One region of the Variovorax sp. Root434 genome, then DNA from elsewhere that is predicted to be linked to it. Evidence: predicted binding sites of a transcription regulator. Region 1 holds the regulator's gene; each other region holds the start of a gene.
What was found. The regulator LexA, encoded in region 1, represses DNA repair genes until DNA is damaged. The targets are predictions, from matches to a motif close to ACTGTATNNNNATACAGT.

Region 1 (4,790 bases):
GAGCAGCTTGGCCTGGACGGCGACGACATCGTTGTCAACGTACAGGGCGACGAGCCACTGATCGATCCTGCGCTGATCGACGCCGTGGCATCAACGCTGGCCACCCATGCGGAAGCAGCGATGAGCACCGCGGCCCACGAGATCGACTCGATCGGCGACTTCATGAACCCCAACGTGGTGAAGGCCGTGCTCGACACGCAGGGCAACGCCATGTACTTCAGCCGCGCACCGATCCCGTGGTGGCGCGACGGCTCCGCCAACGGCGCGGCACCCGCGGTGCTGCCCACGCCCGCCCCGCTGCGCCACATCGGCATCTACGGCTATCGCGCGGGTTTCGTGCGGAAGTTTCCGTCGCTGCCGCCGGCGCCTGTCGAGGCAACCGAAGCACTCGAACAGCTGCGCGCGCTATGGCACGGCCATCGCATCGCGGTGCATGTGAGCCATGTCGCCCCCGGACCGGGCATCGACACGCCCGAAGACCTGGTGCGCGTGCGTGCCGTCTTTGCCGCCGCGCCCCCCGCCTGAGACGCTCTGCAGCCTGCCCGGCAGCGGAAATTCTTCGCGGGCACGCGTGCTATCCTCGAAGCAACTCCGCCTAGCCCAGCCCTGGGGCCGACGCTTGGTGCGACACAAAATCCAAGAACCGTCCGAGGAAACCATGAGACTAATTTTGCTGGGCGCGCCCGGGGCGGGCAAAGGCACGCAAGCGGCCTTCATCTGCCAGAAATACAGCATTCCCCAAATCTCGACCGGCGACATGCTGCGCGCCGCCGTCAAGGCCGGCACGCCGCTCGGCCTGCAGGCCAAGGCCGTGATGGACGCCGGCGCACTGGTCAGCGATGACCTGATCATCAATCTCGTGAAGGAACGCATTGCGCAACCCGATTGCGCCAGCGGCTTCCTGTTCGACGGCTTCCCCCGCACCATTCCCCAGGCCGATGCCATGAAGGCGGCGGGCGTCAAGCTCGACTACGTGCTCGAGATCGACGTGCCTTTCAGCGACATCATCGAACGCATGAGCGGCCGCCGCTCTCACCCCGCCTCGGGCCGCACCTATCACGTCAAGTTCAATCCACCCAAGGTTGAAGGCAAGGACGACGTGACCGGCGAGGAACTGATCCAGCGCGAGGACGACAAGGAAGAAACCGTGCGCAAACGGCTCGAGGTGTATAGCCAGCAGACGCGTCCACTGGTCGACTACTACTCGGCCTGGGCCGAGGCCGACCCGGCCGCCGCCCCGAAATACCGCGCCATCAAGGGCGTGGGCACGGTGGACGAGATCACGCAACGTGCACTGGCTGCCCTGAACAGCTGATCCTCCCAACCGCCCCTGTACGGGGCGGTTTTGCTTTCACCCCAGCAGTTCCAGCATCAGCGCAATGCGCGCCTTCACGGGCGTCAGCGCGCCAGCATCGCGCAGCGCGTCCCCGGCCTTCGGCAGGATGCGCCCGTTGGCGCAACGCGTGGCGCGAACGATCGCAACGCCTGCGTCCTGTGCCTTGAGCGCGGCCGCTTCCAGGGCGTGGTGCAGGGTGCCGTTGCCAGTGGCGGCAAGCACCAGTCCTCGCACGGGATCGGCACCGCCGGACTGCAGCAGCGCATCGATCACAGCACCGCTGGCGCCGGCATGGCTCACGATGATCTCGACGCGGGGCCACTGAACCGCAGCCTCCAGAAAAATCTTCGACGCGCGTGATGCAGCGCCTTCCGGCCACGACCGGACAAGGCGAAGCTCCCCTTCCTCGACATAACCGACGGGCCCCGCGTCGCCTGAAGCAAAGGCGTCAGGCCGATAGGTGTGCACCTTCTGGATGTCAATGCCGCTGTGGATCGTGCCGGCGCACACCACCGATACGCCTCGCGCGCCCTGCGTCGCGGCAACGCTGATGGCGTCACGCACGTTCTGCGGTCCGTCGGGCGCCAGCGCGGTCGCCGGGCGCATCGCGCAGGTCAGTACCACGGGCTTGGAAGGCGCCAGCACCGAGTGCAGGAAGAACGCGGTCTCTTCGAGCGTGTCGGTGCCGTGCGTGATCACCACGCCCGCCACGTCGGCCTGCGCCAGCCAGTGCGCACAGCGCCGGGCCAGTTGCTGCCAGATGGCGAACGACATGTCCTTGCTGTCGAGCTGCGCGACCTGCTCCGCCTCCAGCAACACGCCTTCGGGCGCCTCGATGCCGCCCAACAGGTCGGCCACGCCGACCTGTCCCGCGGTGTAGCCGATGTTGTCGCCGCTGCTGGCGGCCCGGCCGGCAATGGTGCCGCCCGTGCCCAAAACCACGACACGGCGGCGCGATTCAGGCGAAGAGGAATTGACCATGGCTTGTCAACTTTTAAAAACTGGTTAAAAATACAGCTACTGGATATCTAGCCAGTGCCGCAAGGAACCACATATGCAGTTCGCCGTGAAGCTTACAGCCCGCCAGCAGCAGATCCTGGACCTGATCCAGAGCGCCATCGCACGCACCGGTGCGCCGCCCACGCGCGCCGAAATCGCCAACGAGCTCGGGTTCAAGTCGGCCAACGCCGCCGAAGAGCATTTGCAGGCACTGGCGCGAAAGGGCGTCATCGAGCTCGTGAGCGGCACCTCGCGCGGCATCCGCCTCAAGGGCGACGCCCTGCGTTCGCTCAATGAAACACGCCACCGCGAAGGCGGCCAGTTCTCGCTCTCGCTGCCCGGCATGGCCCAGCTGGCATTGCCGCTCATCGGCCGCGTCGCAGCCGGCTCGCCCATCCTCGCGCAGGAGCACGTCGACCAGACCTACTACGTCGAGAACACGCTGTTCCAGCGCCAGCCCGACTACCTGCTCAAGGTGCGCGGCATGTCGATGCGCGACGCCGGCATCATGGACGGCGACCTGCTCGCGGTGCAGGCCACCAAGGAAGCGCGCAACGGCCAGATCGTGGTTGCGCGCCTGGGCGACGAAGTGACCGTCAAGCGCCTGAAGCGCAACAAGCAGGTCATCGAACTGCACGCCGAGAACCCCGACTACCCGACCATCATCGTCCAGCCCGGCGAGCCTTTCGAAATCGAAGGCCTCGCGGTCGGGCTCATCCGCAACACCATGCTGATGTAGGCCCTGCGGCCTGCTTTCCGCAGCACCCCATCCGGCAGCAACAGGTGGCGGGCGTATGGCGAAGAGTCGCCATCACCCTGTCGCAGCCGATTCAAGAAATCCTGCCTGTGTTCAACCTCATACTTTTTTGGAGTTCACATGGGAATCGCCCTCCTCGCCATCGCTGATTTCTGGATGCCGCTGCAATCGCTGGCCAGCCGCCTGATGCCGGCACACCGTCCTCGCCGCAGGGATCGCCTCGACGCTGCCGAATCCTCGGCCGGACTTCGCTACGTGGCGGTGCGCCCTGCCTGCACCGCCCGCGCCGGCGGCGGCGCAACACCCGCAGCAGCCAGCGCCACGCCGGCGCGTCCGTTGCGCGTGGTTCGCGTGGTCGACGGCATGGGCCAGCAGCGCAGCAACCGCGTCGTGATCTCGGGCCGCATGGCCGATGTCTGCGCCGAACTCGACCGGCTGGCCGCACTCGAAACCGCCGAAACCACGGCCGCGGCCCCTCGTTCGACCCGCCTGCACTGAGCCCGAACACCCCTGCGAGCGGCTGCGGGGGTGGGTATCCAAACGTTCACTGGCACGACATTCCAATGCTGCGAGGCACAATGGCACGCCATGAACATTGTGATCCTCGACGATTACCAGGACGCCGTGCGCAAACTGCGCTGCGCCGCCAAGCTGGACGCGTACGCGGCCAAGGTCTATACCAATACGGTGAAGGGCATCGGGCAGCTTTCGGTTCGCCTCAAGGATGCCGACGTGATCGTGCTGATCCGCGAGCGCACCCAGATCTCGCGCCAGCTGATCGAAAAGCTGCCGAAGCTCAAGCTCATCTCGCAGACGGGGCGTGTCGCCGGGCACATCGACGTTACTGCCTGCACGGAACGTGGCGTCGCGGTTGCGGAGGGCTCGGGCTCGCCGCAAGCGCCTGCCGAGCTCACCTGGGCGCTCATCATGGCCGCCATGCGCCGGCTGCCGCAGTACATCAGCAACCTCAAGCACGGCGCGTGGCAGCAGTCGGGGCTCAAGTCGGCATCGATGCCGCCCAACTTCGGGATCGGCTCGGTGCTCAAGGGCAAGACGCTGTGCATCTGGGGTTATGGCCGCATCGGCCAACTGGTGGCGCGCTATGGGCAGGCTTTCGGGATGCAGGTCGTGATCTGGGGCCGTGAAGCCAGTTGCGCCAAGGCCCGCTCCGACGGCTTCCAGGTCGCACAGAACCGCCACGAGTTCTTTGCCGCGGCCGACGTGCTGTCGGTGCATCTGCGTCTCAACGAAGAGACCAACGGCCTCATCACGCTGGAAGATCTCTCGCGCATGAAGCCGACGGCGCTGTTCGTCAACACTTCGCGCGCCGAACTGGTCGAAGCCGACGCCCTGCTCGCCGCGCTCAACCGCGGCCGCCCCGGGCTGGCCGCCATCGACGTGTTCGAGAGCGAGCCGCCGCTGCAAGGCCATGCGCTGCTGCGGCTCGAGAACTGCATCTGTACGCCGCACATCGGCTATGTCGAGCAGGAGAGCTACGAGAGCTACTTCGGTCAGGCGTTCGACAACGTGGTGAGCTACATCAACGGCAATCCGACGAACATCGTGAATCCCGGCGCGCTGCAGGTTCGCCGGTGAACCGGCCGGCGCCCCAGGGTGCGCTCTGGGCGCTGCTCGCCGGCAATTTCGTGATCGGCACGGGCGTGATGGTGGTGCCCGGCACGCTCAATGAAATCAGCA
Region 2 (4,790 bases), on a different contig from region 1:
CACCTCTTCCTCTGTACCGTCAGGCCCCTGCATGCGCCAGATGGCGTGGCTGCCGGTTTCCGGTGGCTGCGTCAGGCATTCGTGCTCGCTCAGCTCTTGCAGAGTGCCGGGTACACCGTGCGCCGCCAGGTAGGCAGGGCTGGCCAGGAGGCCAGCGTCGCTCGCGAAAATCCTTCGGGAAACGTAGCTCGAGTCCGCCAGTGGGCCAATGCGAAACGCCACGTCGATGCGATCGGCAATGAGATCCGCCGGGACATCGCTGAGAACGAAGTCGAGTTGGACCAAAGGATGTGCATCGAGAAACGCCGTCACCCATTCCATCTCGAAGTATTCGAAGAAGCTGGCCGATGCAGCCACCCGTACCGGGCCGCACGGCTCCTGGTTGCCGCAGACGTGCGATTGCCCCGCTTCGATCAGCTCCTCGACCGCGGGGCCGCATCGTTCGCGAAAGGTTTCTCCCGCGCTGGTCAGCGTCAGTTTGCGGGTCGAGCGCTGCATCAGCCGGGTGCCCAGGCGCGCCTCGAGCTGCTGGATGCGGCGGCTCACCGTTGCCGAGGGCATGCGCAGCTGCCGCGCCGCCTCGGCAAAACTGCCGAAGCGCGCGACTTGGACGAACATTGCGACTTCATTCAGGTCGAGCACGAGATTCTTTCTGTCAATAGGTGATTTCAAATTTGCTTGCGCGCTTCGATTTATCAATTCCGTTTTTGCTATCGATCAATCACTGCTTTGCAATCGATCAAAATCTATCAGGCGCGGATACAATTACAAGAAACTGAGCAGCAACTGACCAATTATCATCGACGGGTGCCTCCGCAAAATAAACTTCAAATAGGCCGTCGCCGCGAGCTATTCCGCGCGGCCGCCATTTATAGGGAAATAGCGGATAGTTGATCTAATCCACTATCTCCGCCAAGACGTTTTTTCCGCAATTGGCCTTTTGCCGATTCATATATAAATCTTTGCGGGACAAATGGCCCGGCAGGGCGGGGCCGTGATCCACCTTGCCCACCGGGCCTCCAGCCCGCGCACCTAGAACAGGCTGCCCTGCCCCACCGCGCCCGGCGGCCGGAACGCGGTGATGTCCAGCGGAATGCGCTCGCGGTTGAAGCCAAGGCGTTTCGCGGCCTTCTCGAAACGCTGGTGGATCAGGTCGGCCCACAGGCCCGAGCCTTTCATGCGCGTGGCGAAGTCGGCGTCGTAGTCCTTGCCGCCGCGCATCTCGTGGATGCGCGCCATGATGCGATCGGCGCGCTGCGGATAGTGCAGCGCAAGCCATTCCTTGAAGAGCGGCGCCACCTCCCAGGGCAGCCGCACCACCGTGTAGAAGGCGCTGCGCGCGCCGGCCTCCCACGCGGCCTCGAGCACCAGTTCCATGTCCTCGGTCACGAAGGGGATCTGCGGCGCCACGCTCACGCCCACCGGCACGCCGGCCGCGGCCAGCGTACGGATGGTTCGCAGCCGCCGATGCGGCGCTGCGGCGCGCGGCTCCAGTTTTCGGGCGAGTTCGCCGTCGAGTGTGGTCACGGTGACGTACACGGCCGCAAGGCGGTCGGCCGCCATGGGCGCGATCAGGTCAAGGTCGCGCTCGATGGCGCTCGACTTGGTGACCAGCGCGAACGGGTGCCGCGTTTCCTTCAGCAGTTCGATGATCGAGCGCGTGAGCCGCAGTTCGCGCTCGATGGGCTGGTAGCAGTCGGTGGCGGTTCCGATGGCGACGTGGCTGGGTCGATAGCTCCTGCGCCCAAGTTCGGCGCGCAGCACCTCGACGATGTTGCGCTTGGCGATGAGCTTGGTCTCGAAGTCGAGGCCCGGAGAGAGATTCAGGTAGCTGTGCGTGGGCCGGGCAAAGCAATAAATGCAGCCATGCTCGCAGCCGCGGTAGGGATTGATCGAGCGGTCGAAGGGGACGTCGGGCGAGTCGTTCTCGTTGAGCACCGACTTCACGTCCTCGAAGCGGATCTCGGTGGCGATGGGCTGCAGCTCGTCGGCCTCGGCCACGCTTTCTTCGAGCGTGCCCCAGCCGTCGTCGAAGGCGTTGCGCTCGTCCTTCGAAAAACGATGCGCGAGTTGCGTGACCGCACCGCGGCCCTTGATGGCGTGAATGGGAATCCGTGCAGTTGGCATGACAGCTCCTTGGCTTAAATACTGTGTATTCATACAGTATTTCACCGATTCACATTCGTCGCCGATTTTTCTATTTCTCTATTGACAGAAATTTCGTAAATCCTAAACTCGACGCCATGGAACTCACCGACATTCAACGCAAGTTCGTGCTGCACTGGGGTGAAATGGGCTCGATGTGGGGCGTCAATCGCACCGTCTCGCAGATCCACGCGCTGCTCTTCGCGCACGGCAAGCCGATGAACGCGGAGGAACTGAGCGAAACGCTCGGCGTGGCCCGCTCCAACATCAGCAACAGCCTCAAGGAACTGCAGGCCTGGAACCTCGTGCGCGTGACCCACACGCTGGGCGACCGCCGCGACTATTTCGAGACCAGCGTCGACGTGTGGGAGCTGTTCCGCACCGTCGTGCGCGAGCGCAAGGAACGCGAGTTCGACCCGACCGTGCGCGTACTGCGCGAGCTGGTTTCCAGCCCCGACTTCCAGAAGGAGCCCGCCGATGCGCAGGACCGCATCCGCTCCACCATGGAACTCATGGACAAGCTCGCCACCTGGGCCGACGAAATGCTGCGGCTGTCGCCCGGCACGCTCGACAAGGTGATGACGCTGGGCGCCAGCGTGCAGAAGTTCGTTCGCGGCGAATCGGCATCGCCCGGCAAGGGCGGCAAGGGCGATGACCTCGACGCGCACCATGCCAGCCTGCCGATGATCTGAGGTCTCTTTTTTTGCCCATTAATTTCTGTTTTGACAGAAATATCGATAACCAAGAACACCATGAGCCGCCCCGCCCTTCCCGCCTACCCGCTCACGATCTACTTCGACGCCAGCTGCGCGATCTGCTCGGCCGAAATGGGCAGCCTCAAGGCGCGCGACGCGGCAGCCCGGCTGCAACTGGTCGACTGCTCGCCAGCGGCGTTCAGCAGCGGTCCGGCCCCGCGCAATGCGCTGATGGCGTCCATCCACGTATCGGACGCCGAAGGCCGGGTCTTCGTCGGCGTGCCGGCGATCCGCATCTGCCGCACGGCGGTCGGCCTGTCCAGCGGCAGCTTCCTGCTCGACCTGCCTCTGGTCGCACCGCTGGCCGACCGCGCCTACGCGCTGCTGGCGCGCAACCGCTACCGCATTCCGCGCTGGCTGGCCGCAAGGCTGGCGGGGCGCGTCGCGCCCTCCTGCGACGACGGCAACTGCCGCCTCTGAGAACCAACCAACAACCATCTGAGGGAATCGCCATGTCCACTGTTTTCCGGCCCGACCTCCGCACGCCCCACGACACGACCCTGCGTATACCGGCGAGCCACGCTAGCGCGCCCATCACGGCCGAGGACACACAGGACTACTTCACCGAAGTCGCAGTCGACTACAGCGCGTGGAGCCCCAGCTACAACATGCACTTCGGCTTCTGGCGCGCGGGCCTGAACCCGCTGCGGCGCGAAGGCATGCTGGTGGAAATGAACCGCGTGGTCGGCCGCGCGCTGCAGCTCGGCCAGGCACGGCCCGGCAGCACAGCGCAACGCCGCTGCGTGATCGACATGGGCTGTGGCGCCGGCGCCACCGCGCGAACACTGGTCGGCGACAACCCTTCGCTGTATGCCATCACCGTGACCAACGTTGCCGTGCAGAACCGCATCGCCGCGAAGCTCGACGCCGCTGCGGGCGTGGCGGACCGCATGGCGCATCTCGAAGCCGACTACACCCGCACCGGCCTGCCCGCCGCACAAGCCGATGGCGCGTGGGCCATCGAGAGCGCCTGCTATGCCGGCGGCACCGGCAAGGCCGACTTCGTCCGCGAAGCCGCGCGGCTGCTGAAGCCCGGCGCGCGCCTCGCGGTCGTCGACGGTTTCCTGCTTCGCCGCAGCCCCGGCCGCCTCGCGGGCTGGCTGCACCGCCTGTGGGCCGACAGCTGGGCCGTGCCCACGCTGGCCGTGCGCGAAGACTTCATCGCTGCACTGCATGAGCACGGCTTCGACGACGTGGAAGTGAAGTCGCTGCGCTGGCGCGTCGCGCCCAGCGCGCTGCACATCCCGGTGCTGGCCACCCGCTTCACGCTGGCCGAACTCTGGAAGGCGCGCGGCAGGCTCAGCCCATGGCGGCGCAAGCACATCGTGGCCAGTTACTGCGCGCTCGCGCTGGGCATGTTCTGGCGCGACTTCGACTACTGCATGGTCACCGCCAGGCGCCGCGCCGACTGAGCGCAACACGAATACAAACAGACAGAGGAGAAGAGGCTTTTCATGCAAAACGATCCCGAAGAAAGCAGGTTCGCCGGGCTGGCCCCCGTCGAACCGCAGCCCGCGATGAGCGAAGAAGCACAGCCCAAGCCCGTTCGCGGCATGCCCTTCGGCTGGTTCTGGCCGGTGGCCATCGGCGCCGCGGTCGCGCTCGTGCTGCGCCTCATTTTCAGCAGCGCCCCCGGCAAGCCCTACTCGGCCATGCTGGCTTCCTTCGTCTACTTCGTGCCCGCGGTGTGCGGCGCGGTCACGGTCTACATGGCCGAGCGCATCGAGCGTCGCAACTGGTGGTACTACATCTGGGCGCCGTGGGTGGCGACCTCGCTCTTCGTCGGCGGAACGCTGCTGGTGTTCATCGAAGGCCTGATCTGCGCCATCGTCATCGTGCCGCTGTTCGCCACCATGGGCAGCGTGGGCGGGCTCGCGATGGGCATCGTGT
Region 3 (4,790 bases), on a different contig from region 1:
CCGATCTCGATTCCCATGTCGGTGATGTTGCCCGTCATGTGGGTGGTGCGGATGCTGCCGCCCGAGGTCTTCGACGCCACCGCGTTCTGCAGGCCCATGATGAAGGACAGCAGCAGCACCGTGAGCGGCACGGCGAAGGGCGTGGGCCAGGTCAGCGTGATCGCGCCCATGAGCCCGAACGGAAACATCAGCGCCGCCTCGAGCATCAGCGGCAGGGCGTAGACGCCGTGCATGCGGTGCTGCCGGCCCCAGTTCACCAGCATGGCGCAGACCGCGGCGCCGCTCACGAAGGCCAGGATCGCGCCGAGCGCGTTCAGCAGCAGTGTGACGTTGCCCAGCACCATGCCGTCCGCCAGCTGCGAGGCGAAGCCGGTCATGTGCGAGGTGTACATGTGGAGCACGAGGAATCCGCCCGCGTTGACGGCCCCGGCATTGAAGGCCAGCAGCAGGCCCAGCGCGGTGTTGGTCGACGGCGCGCGGTGGCGGTTGGTGAGGAAGCGGATTCTGCGCACTGTGGCTCTCCGGGTCAGCGCTTGCTGCCAGCCACTCTAGCACCCGCCGCGCGGCGCCTACTTGAGCCAGCCGCGCCGGCGGAAGTACCACATCGGCACCAGCGCGCTGGCCGCCATCAGCACGATGGCATAGGGATAGCCCAGCGACCAGTCGAGCTCGGGCATGAACTTGAAGTTCATGCCGTAGATGCTCGCGATCAGCGTGGGCGGCAGCAATGCGACGCTGGCCACCGAGAAGATCTTGATGGTCTTGTTCTGGTTGATGTTGATGAAACCGACGGTCGCATCCATCAGGAAGTTGATCTTGTCGAACAGGAAGGCCGTGTGGTTGTCCAGCGACTCGATGTCGCGCAGGATCTGCCGGGCCTCCTCGAACTGCTCGGCGTTGAGCATGCGGCTGCGCATCATGAAGCTCACCGCGCGGCGCGTGTCCATCACGTTGCGGCGGATGCGGCCGTTCAAGTCTTCCTGGCGCGCGATGGCGCCCAGCACCTCGCCGGCCAACTCGTCGCTGACATTGCCCTCGAGCACTTTCTTGCCCGCGATCTCGAGTTCGTCGTAGATGTTCTCGAGCGTGTCGGCCGAGTATTCGGCGTCGGCATCGAACAGCTTGAGCAGCACTTCCTTCGCGTCCTCGATGAGCCCGGGGGCGCGGCGCGCGCGCATGCGCAGCAGCCGGAACACGGGCACGTCCTCGTCATGGATCGAGAACAGCACGCCGCGGCTGCGAAGCTCGGTGTTGTGCTGGTTCAGGATGAACGCCACGCGCACCGACCGCGGGTCTTCGTCGTCGTCGATCAGGAAGTCGGAGCGGATGTGCAGCTCGCCGTTGTCTTCCTCGTAGAAGCGGGCCGACTCCTCGATGTCCTCGTCCATCGCGTCTTCGGGAATCGAGAGGCCGTAGTACTGCTTGATCCAGCGCTTCTCTTCGAGCGTGGGCGACTCGAGGTCGACCCAGATCGGCTGGAACTTGGAGAGCTCTTCGAGCGACTCGATCTCTTCCTGGACGAGGCGACCGTTGGCGAGCGTAAAGATGTTGAGCATGGGCTCACTCCCGGGTATGACTGAAACGTTGGGCGAGGGAGGGGCGCTTTCAATTCCCGGGCCCGACGCGCGCGAAAAGAGCGTCAGTGAAAGGGAGTTGAAAGCTGCCGAGACGGGGCGGTTTCCATAGGAAGAATCTCCGGTTGCAGCGAGGCGCGATTATGTCACCGGCCACATGACTGCCCCATGGTTGGGCTGGACGGACATACAGTAAAGTCGCTCTCCATGCAGACCGCTGCGCTTCCTGTTTTTCCCGCCGCGCCGAAGACCCAGGCCGAGCGCCTGGCCGCCGCGCTTGCGACGCTCAACGATGCGCAGCGTGCTGCGGTCGAGCATGGCGTGGGTGCGGCCATTGCGGAACGCGACGAGCGGCCGCTGCTGGTTATTGCCGGCGCCGGCTCGGGCAAGACCAGCACGCTGGCGCACCGCGTGGCGCATCTCATCGCGGGCGGTGTCGATCCGCAGCGGCTGCTGCTGTTGACCTTCTCGCGCCGCGCCGCGCAGGAGATGGAACGCCGCGCCGGCCAGGTGCTGGCGCGGGTGCTCGGCCTGAAGTCCGAGGCGCCGCCCGCGCTGCCGTGGGCCGGCACCTTCCACGGCATCGGCGCGCGGCTGCTGCGCGAGTACGCGCCGCAGATCGGGCTCGGCGAGAACTTCACGATCCACGACCGCGGCGATGCCGAAGACCTGATGGGGCTGGTGCGCCATGAGCAGGGCCTGTCTTCCACCGTGAATCGTTTTCCGCGCAAGGGCACCTGCCTGTCGATCTACTCGCGCTGCGTCAACACGCGCGCGCCGCTGGCCGAGGTGCTGAAGGAAGCCTTTCCCTGGTGCGGCGAATGGGAGGTCGAGCTCAAGAAGCTGTTTGGCGCCTACGTCGAGGCCAAGCAGCAGCAGAACGTGCTCGACTACGACGACCTGCTGCTCTACTGGGCCGGGATGGCCGCCGAGCCCGCACTGGCCGCGCACATCGGCGCACGCTTCGACCATGTGCTGATCGACGAGTACCAGGACACCAACCTGCTGCAGGCCTCGATCCTGTTGGCGCTCAAGCCCGATGGACGCGGGGTGACGGTGGTGGGCGACGACGCGCAGTCGATCTATTCGTTTCGCGGCGCGACGGTGCGCAACATCCTCGACTTTCCGTCGCAGTTCACGCAGCAGGCCCGCGTCGTCACGCTGGAGCGCAACTACCGCTCGACGCAGCCCATCCTCGACGTCTCGAACCGCGTGATCGCACAGGCGGCCGAGCGGCACGCCAAGACGCTGTGGACCGACAAGCCCTCGGCCGGCAAGCCGCTGCTGGTGCTCTTGCCCGACGAGGCCGGGCAGGCACGCTGGGTGGCCGACAAGGTGCTGGCGCACCGCGAAGGCGGGCTGGCGCTGAAGTCGCAGGCGGTGCTGTTCCGCACTTCGACGCACAGCGCGGCGCTCGAACTCGAGCTGGCGCGGCGCAACATCCCCTTCGTGAAGTTCGGTGGGCTCAAGTTTCTCGAGGCCTCGCATGTGAAGGACCTGCTCGCGGTGCTGCGTTTTGCGCAGAACCCGCGTGGGCGCATGGCGGGGTTCCGCGTGACGCAGCTGATACCGGGCATAGGCCCCGTCACCGGCACGCGGCTGCTCGACGCAATGGACCAGGCGGCCGATCCGGCCGCGGCAGTGCGCGACTTCGTGCCGCCGGCCGCTGCTCGCGCGCAGTGGGCCGACTTCGCCGCAGCCTATGCCGCCTTGCGCGCGCCGGCGCTGAAGTGGCCGGCCGATGTGGAACTGGCGATGGCCTGGTACCTGCCGCACCTGGAGCGCCTGTATGAAGACACCTCCGGCGTGCGGCGCGCCGACGTCGAGCAACTGGCGCGGCTTGCCGCCGGGTATGCCTCGCGCGAACGCTTCCTCGCCGAACTCACGCTCGACCCGCCCGAGGCCACCAGCGATCGCCCGGGTCCGCCGCTGCTCGACGAGGACTACCTGATCCTCTCGACCATCCACTCGGCCAAGGGGCAGGAATGGAACTCCGTGCACGTGCTCAACGTGGTCGACGGCTGCCTGCCGGCCGACGTGGCGCAGGGCGCGCACGAACTGGAAGAAGAGCGCCGGCTGCTCTACGTGGCGATGACCCGGGCGCGCGACCACCTGCACCTGCTGGTGCCGCAGCGCTTCTACATCACGCAGCAGGCGGTGCGCGGCGACCGGCACCTGTATGCCAACCGCACGCGCTTCATTGCCGAGGCCGATCTGGCCGGCTTCGAGCAGCAGACCTGGCCTCCTCCGCCGGAACGGCCGCCGGCCGTGCCGCCGCCGAGCGCGGTGATCGACCTGCGCAACCGGATGCGCGCGGCCTGGCGCTGACCGGGCAGCTGCTGGCCCTTCCGGCGGCAGGGTCACGCGCTGCCGGAAGATGAAACACTTGTTCCGGATGAATCGCCGCATCGCCTGCCCTGTGCGTGCCAGATGCTATCGATTCGCTAGCGTGTGAAATGCCGCACACAAAGCGCAGAAACCCCGGGCAACTCAGGTATTGCAATACCGTGACAGCTTGGGCATAGTGAATCGAACTTGCCCTCTGCCTTCTTCTTTTCTTCCCCCCGCCCCCTCTCTCACAACTCCCGTTTCTCGCCGGCCAAGCTGCATTCCGCAGTGCGGTCATTTCCCCAACCGTCAATTCCAGGAGGTCATTCATGAATTTGACGATCAGCGGTCATCACCTCGACGTCACACCTGCCTTGCGCACCTACGTCACGAGCAAGCTGGACCGGATCACCCGACATTTCGACCAGCTCGTCGATGTGAAGGTGATCCTCACGGTGGAAAAGCAAAAGGAAAAGGAACGCCGCCAAAGGGCGGAATGCAACATCCACGTCAAGGGTAATGACATGTTCGCGGAATCGAGCCACGCTGATCTCTACGCCGCGGTCGATGAACTGGTCGATAAGCTCGACCGCCAGGTGGTGCGCCACAAGGACCGCCTGCAGGACCACCATCACGCTGCGCCCAAGCGCGTGATGTAAGAGGAGCCCTCGGGCTCGCATCCAAGGCCGCCTTCGGGCGGCTTTTTGTTTTCCGACTGCAGCGGTGGGGCTTTGGCAAGCTCCCAGAGGGGGCACGAGGCCTCTGGGCAACATGTAGACAGAAAGTAAATAGGGGGACTGGGGGTTTTTACCAAGCGGGTGCATAATCGCCCCCGCCCTGCACCCACCATGAATCGCCTCGCGTCCATCCTGCCGCCCGCTCAAGTGC
Region 4 (4,790 bases), 350 kb from region 1:
GAACTGGAACTCGCTGCCGAACAGCAGGCGGAAACCGGGATTGCGCGGAATCGGCGGCTCATCGGGATGTTCGCGCTCGTACTCGTCCAGCTTCGCAGGCAGGTCGCGCAGGGCCACATGCGCGCGCACGATGCCCGCCACCGAGCATTCGTCGGTGATCGCCAGCGCCGTGTAGCCGAGCTGATAGGCCCGCTCCACCATTTCCTCCGGCGTCGAGGCGCCACGCTGGAAGCTGAAGTGGGTGAGGCAATGCAGCTCGGCGTAGTCGGGCAGCGTGAACGCGGGCTTCCCGCGCAGCGGCAAAGGCAGCGCATGCACCTTCGCCGAGTTGCGTCCACGCAGTTGCTTGCCGCTCAGGTCAGGCATAGAACCCCTGCAGGTACCAGCGCACCTCGCCGGCAGAAAAGCGCGCGGAGGGCCGCTCTCGGAAGATCCACACCAGGCCGGCTTCGGGGCTTTCGGCGACGTAGTAGTCGCGCATGGCGGGCTGGCCGCCGTCTTCCTTGTCGCCCCACCAGCCGGCCTCGACACGCTGCGGCCCGATCAGCCTGCTCAGCGGGCCGCGGTAGCACGGGCGCTCGCCGTCCATTTCGAGCAGCAGCGGCTCGGGCAACAGCCACGGCGGGTAGATGGCATCGGGCTGCGAGGCTGCGGTTTTTTCGTCCTTGCGGGCCTTGGCGGGCGCGTTCTCCTTTTGCAGCGCGGGCCGCCACGCCTGCTTGCGCTCGGGCCGGTGGTCGGCCTGCGCCGACGGCACCACCACCTGCTGCGCTCCGAGCCGCACGCTGAGCCGCTCGACCATCTCGTGCAGCCTGTCGCCCTTGCGGTTGTCCTCGGGCAGGAAGCTGGTGCTGGCGCCGGCCCACGCATCGGTTTCGAGCGTGCGCAGCCTGAGCCAGCTCGCGGGCGCCGCGAGCGTGGTGAGGGCGAGCTTTTCCGACAGCAGGCGGCGCAGGTGCGCCATGTCCTGCGTGGGCTCGGCCGTGCGCACGGTGACCTGCTGGTGCGGCGGCAGGTTCACGCCGTTGAAGCGCTTGAGGTCGAGCGTCCATTGCAGCTCGAGCGCGCTCGCACCGCGCTGACGGGCGCGCAGCCAGATCTGCAGGGCCGACAGCAGCCGGTTGGCCGACCACATGAGTTCGGGCGCGGTCTCGGCCAGCGCGGGCAGTTCGAGCTTCTGTTCGAACACGTCGGGCAGCGTGAGCCAGGCATGGCTTTCGGGGCGCAGGCCCCAGGCGGCGTCGAGCGCCTCGCGCAAGCCGGTGCCGAAGCGCCGCGTGAGGCCGCCGCGCGGCAGTGCCGCCACATCGCCCCAGGTGCGGCAGCCCAGGCGCGCGAGCAGGTCGAGGTGCTCACGCGCGGCGCTCAGGGTGTCGAGCGGCAGGCCGGCCGGAATGTCCTGGGGCCTGTTCTCGTCGCGCTCGAACAGGCGCAGCCGCGCCAGCGCGATCAGGCTCGTGGCGCCCTGCGCGCCCAGCATGCGCACATCGGGCGCGGGGTTGGCGGCCAGCAACTGGCGCATCAGCTGCAACCGCCCGCCCCACAGGCGCTCGCAGGCGGAGACTTCGAGCATCAGCGCTTCGTCCTGCCAGGCGACGTGCGGGGTGTACTGCAGCGCCCACCAGCCCAGCGATTCGGGCGTGGGCAGCGCGGGAGCGTCGGGCGTGTCGGCGTCAAGCGACCACTGCAAGGCGATCCAGTGCATCCGGGCCCCCTCCTTTCCACGCGTCGATGCGCACCACGGTCGCCGAAGGCGCTGCCGTCTCGCCGGCCGGCACCGTGCCCGACTGCTGCAACCGCAGCTTGCGCCGCAGCCGGGCGGCGGCCAGCAATGCGGCCATGCGTTCATTGCGCGCCGGCAGCATCACCGGCGCGGCCAGCGGCGGGCCGCGGCGCTTGAGGATGTGCAGCTCGATCTGCGACGCATCCGATTCGCAGCGTCCGGCGCGGATGCGCAGCCGCGCCGGCGAGGCCGACAGCGCGGCCGATTCGGGCCGGCATACGAACAGCAACACCTCGTGCTGCGCGGCCGCCAGTTGCAACCGCCGCAATTCGCCCACCCGCGCCTGTGGCAGCCACGCCACGACGGCGGCGATGTCCGCGCAGCGCAGCGCCTGCTCGCAGGCCCACAGCCGCGCGGCCGGAGCCTCGCTCCCGACCCACATCAGGGCCTCCACCGGCAGCCCCTGCGCTGCGAGCGACGGCCCGCAGGGTTCATAAGGCGCACCGACCAGCACCACCGGCCCGCCGCGCGCCTGCACCGCCTGCGCCAGCGCGGGCAGCAGCAGCCGCCAGACATGGGCCTCAGGTGTGGTTTGCAGCAGTTCCGTCATCGCACCCACCGGCCAGCCGCCGCCCGGCAGCTGCGCATCGAGCGCGGCGTGACCGGTGGCGGCGACCTGCGCGTCGGCCAAGCCGAGTTCGTCGGCATGCCAGACGCCACGGCCCGCGGCAGCGGAAAAGGAGTCGAGGAAAGGGAGGCCCATGGGTGAAGACTGTTAACTGTATTTTTATACAGTACCTTCCAGGCCGCAACCAAAGACCCGATTTACCTGGCAGGGCCATCGCCTTAAGATGGCATCGCTAACACTAAGTTACCAACATGCACAAAAAGATTCATCTGCTGGCTTCGGCCTTTGTCGCTCTCTCCACTGTCCTGGGGCTTCCGTCTGCGGTGCAGGCGCAGACCAAGCCGCTCCTGATCGGCCAGACCTACGTGCAGACGGGGCCGCTGGCGTCCCTGTCGCCCGAGCCCCTGCTCGGCATCCGTGCCATGTTCGCCGCGGTGAACGCGAGCGGCGGCATCAACGGCCGGCCGGTCGAGCTGCGCCAGCTCGACGATGCCTACGACCCCGCCAAGGGCGCCGAGAACGTCAAGACCTTCGTGAAGGACGGCGCCATCGGCGTGCTGATGCCCATCGGCACTTCGTCGTCGATCGGCGCGATCAAGGCGGCCAACGAACTCAAGGTTCCCATCGTCGGGCCCTACACGGGTTCTGGCCCGGTGGTGAAGCCCACCGAATACGGCTTCCCGGTGCGCATCAGCTTCGACGAGGAGTACAGCCGCATCGTGAACCACCTCTTCACGATCGGCCTCTCGCGCATCGCCTTCGCCCACAACGACAACCCGGGCGCACGGTCGGCGCTGGAAAGCACGCAGAAGTTCATTGCCGAGCGCGGCGAGAAGATGGCCGGCAGCGTGGCGATCAAGAACGACGGCTCCGACGCCGCCGAGCGCGCCGCGGAGCTGGCCAAGCTCAAGCCCAAGGCGGTGGTGCTGGCGGCCACCAACGAGGTGGCGGCGAAGTTCATCACGGCCTATCGCGCGACGGGCAACGAGACGGCCTTCTATTCGTTCTCCTTCCTGAACGGGCAGAAGCTGTTCCAGGACATCAAGAAGGACGCGGCCGGGGTGGTCATCTCGCAGGTCGTTCCCTATCCCTGGAACAACGCGATGCCGGTGATCGCCGAGTACCAGGCGGCCATGAAGAAGATCGGCGCGACCGAGTTCGGCTATGCCAGCCTCGAGGGCTACGTCGCTGCGAAGGTCATGGTCGAAGGCCTGAAGCGCGCCGGGGCGAACCCGACGCCGGAATCGCTGCAGAAGGGCCTGGAGTCGTTCAAGACGCTCGACATCGGCGGCATTGCGGTGTCGTACCGGCCCGGCGAGCACCGCGGCCTCACCTTCTCCGAGCTGTCGATGCTGAAGGCCGACGGGCGCTACCTGCGCTGAGGGCCCTGCCTGCTGCTGGCCCCGACAGGTTCCAAGCCGGAACCTGCCGGCGCAGAATTTCGTCCGTGACGACGCCTTTCACGAACGAGCCCCACCTTCCCGCTCTCACGCGCGCCCGGCTGCTGCGCGCGAGCGTCGCACTTTGCGCCGGCGCCGCGCTCCCCTCCTTCGCCCAGCAACAAGGCAGGCCTGCGATGAAGATGAACACCCGCCCCATCCCCTCCACCCAGGAGGCCCTGCCCGTGATCGGCTGCGGCACCTGGATCGGCTTCGACCAGCGCCCCGGCAGCGAGGAATACGCGCGCCTGCCCGGCGTGCTCGACGCACTGTTCGCGGCCGGCGGCACGGTGATCGACAGCTCGCCGATGTACGGCCGCTCCGAGGAAAGCACCGGCGAGCTGCTGGCCGCGTCGAAGCTGCAAGGCAAGGCCTTTCTCGCCACCAAGGTCTGGACCTCGGGCCGCGAGGCCGGCATCGCGCAGATGGAGCAGTCCTTCGCGCGGCTGCGCACGCAGCGCATGGACCTGATGCAGGTGCACAACCTCGTCGACTGGCGCACGCACCTCGCCACGCTGCACGGCTGGAAGGAGCAAGGCCGCGTGCGCTACATCGGCATCACGCACTACACCGCCTCGGCCTACGGCGAGGTCGAAGCGGTGCTCAAGGCCGAGAAGCTCGACTTCCTGCAGATCAACTACTCGCTCGACGCGCGCGAGGCCGAGCAGCGCCTGCTGCCGCTGGCGGCCGAGCGCGGCGTGGCGGTGATCGTCAACATGCCCTTCGGCGGCGGCGGACTGCTGCGCCGGCTGCGCGACCGGCCCCTGCCCGCCTGGGCCGGCGAGATCGGCTGCACGAGCTGGGCGCAGGTGCTGCTGAAGTTCGTGCTGAGCCATCCGGCCGTGACCTGCGCCATACCGGGCACCAGTCGCGCCGAACACATGGCCGACAACGCGGCAGCCGGCGCGGGCAGTTTTCCCGACGCGGCCTTCTGGCAGCGAGAAGCCGCCGCTATTCGAACTTGACGTTGTGCTCGCGCACGGTGGCGCCGAAGGCGTCG

Region 2: the regulator LexA is predicted to act here: its motif matches at 2,148-2,165, upstream of ASD05_RS07880 (PA0069 family radical SAM protein).
Region 3: the regulator LexA is predicted to act here: its motif matches at 1,751-1,768, upstream of ASD05_RS05055 (ATP-dependent helicase).
Region 4: the regulator LexA is predicted to act here: its motif matches at 2,502-2,519, upstream of imuA (translesion DNA synthesis-associated protein ImuA).

The regions. Positions count from the first base shown of each region.
Region 1 covers NZ_LMEK01000012.1:549,933-554,722, reverse strand. The annotation lists gene kdsB (3-deoxy-manno-octulosonate cytidylyltransferase) at 1-525, shown strand, start outside; gene adk (adenylate kinase) at 659-1,315, shown strand; gene ASD05_RS13120 (asparaginase) at 1,352-2,317, opposite strand; gene lexA (transcriptional repressor LexA) at 2,391-3,074, shown strand; gene ASD05_RS13110 (hypothetical protein) at 3,213-3,590, shown strand; gene ASD05_RS13105 (D-2-hydroxyacid dehydrogenase family protein) at 3,681-4,688, shown strand; gene ASD05_RS13100 (MFS transporter) at 4,685-4,790, shown strand, end outside.
Region 2 covers NZ_LMEK01000006.1:250,338-255,127, reverse strand. The annotation lists gene ASD05_RS07885 (LysR family transcriptional regulator) at 1-642, opposite strand, end outside; gene ASD05_RS07880 (PA0069 family radical SAM protein) at 1,033-2,127, opposite strand; gene ASD05_RS07875 (GbsR/MarR family transcriptional regulator) at 2,244-2,837, shown strand; gene ASD05_RS07870 (thiol-disulfide oxidoreductase DCC family protein) at 2,898-3,320, shown strand; gene ASD05_RS07865 (SAM-dependent methyltransferase) at 3,353-4,312, shown strand; gene ASD05_RS07860 (SRPBCC family protein) at 4,355-4,790, shown strand, end outside.
Region 3 covers NZ_LMEK01000003.1:74,220-79,009, forward strand. The annotation lists gene ASD05_RS05045 (YoaK family protein) at 1-512, opposite strand, end outside; gene corA (magnesium/cobalt transporter CorA) at 570-1,556, opposite strand; gene ASD05_RS05055 (ATP-dependent helicase) at 1,782-3,902, shown strand; gene hpf (ribosome hibernation-promoting factor, HPF/YfiA family) at 4,232-4,561, shown strand; gene ASD05_RS05065 (PTS sugar transporter subunit IIA) at 4,751-4,790, shown strand, end outside.
Region 4 covers NZ_LMEK01000012.1:204,698-209,487, reverse strand. The annotation lists gene ASD05_RS11575 (error-prone DNA polymerase) at 1-366, opposite strand, end outside; gene ASD05_RS11570 (Y-family DNA polymerase) at 359-1,705, opposite strand; gene imuA (translesion DNA synthesis-associated protein ImuA) at 1,674-2,486, opposite strand; gene ASD05_RS11560 (ABC transporter substrate-binding protein) at 2,603-3,733, shown strand; gene ASD05_RS11555 (aldo/keto reductase) at 3,928-4,755, shown strand; gene ASD05_RS11550 (Bug family tripartite tricarboxylate transporter substrate binding protein) at 4,742-4,790, opposite strand, start outside.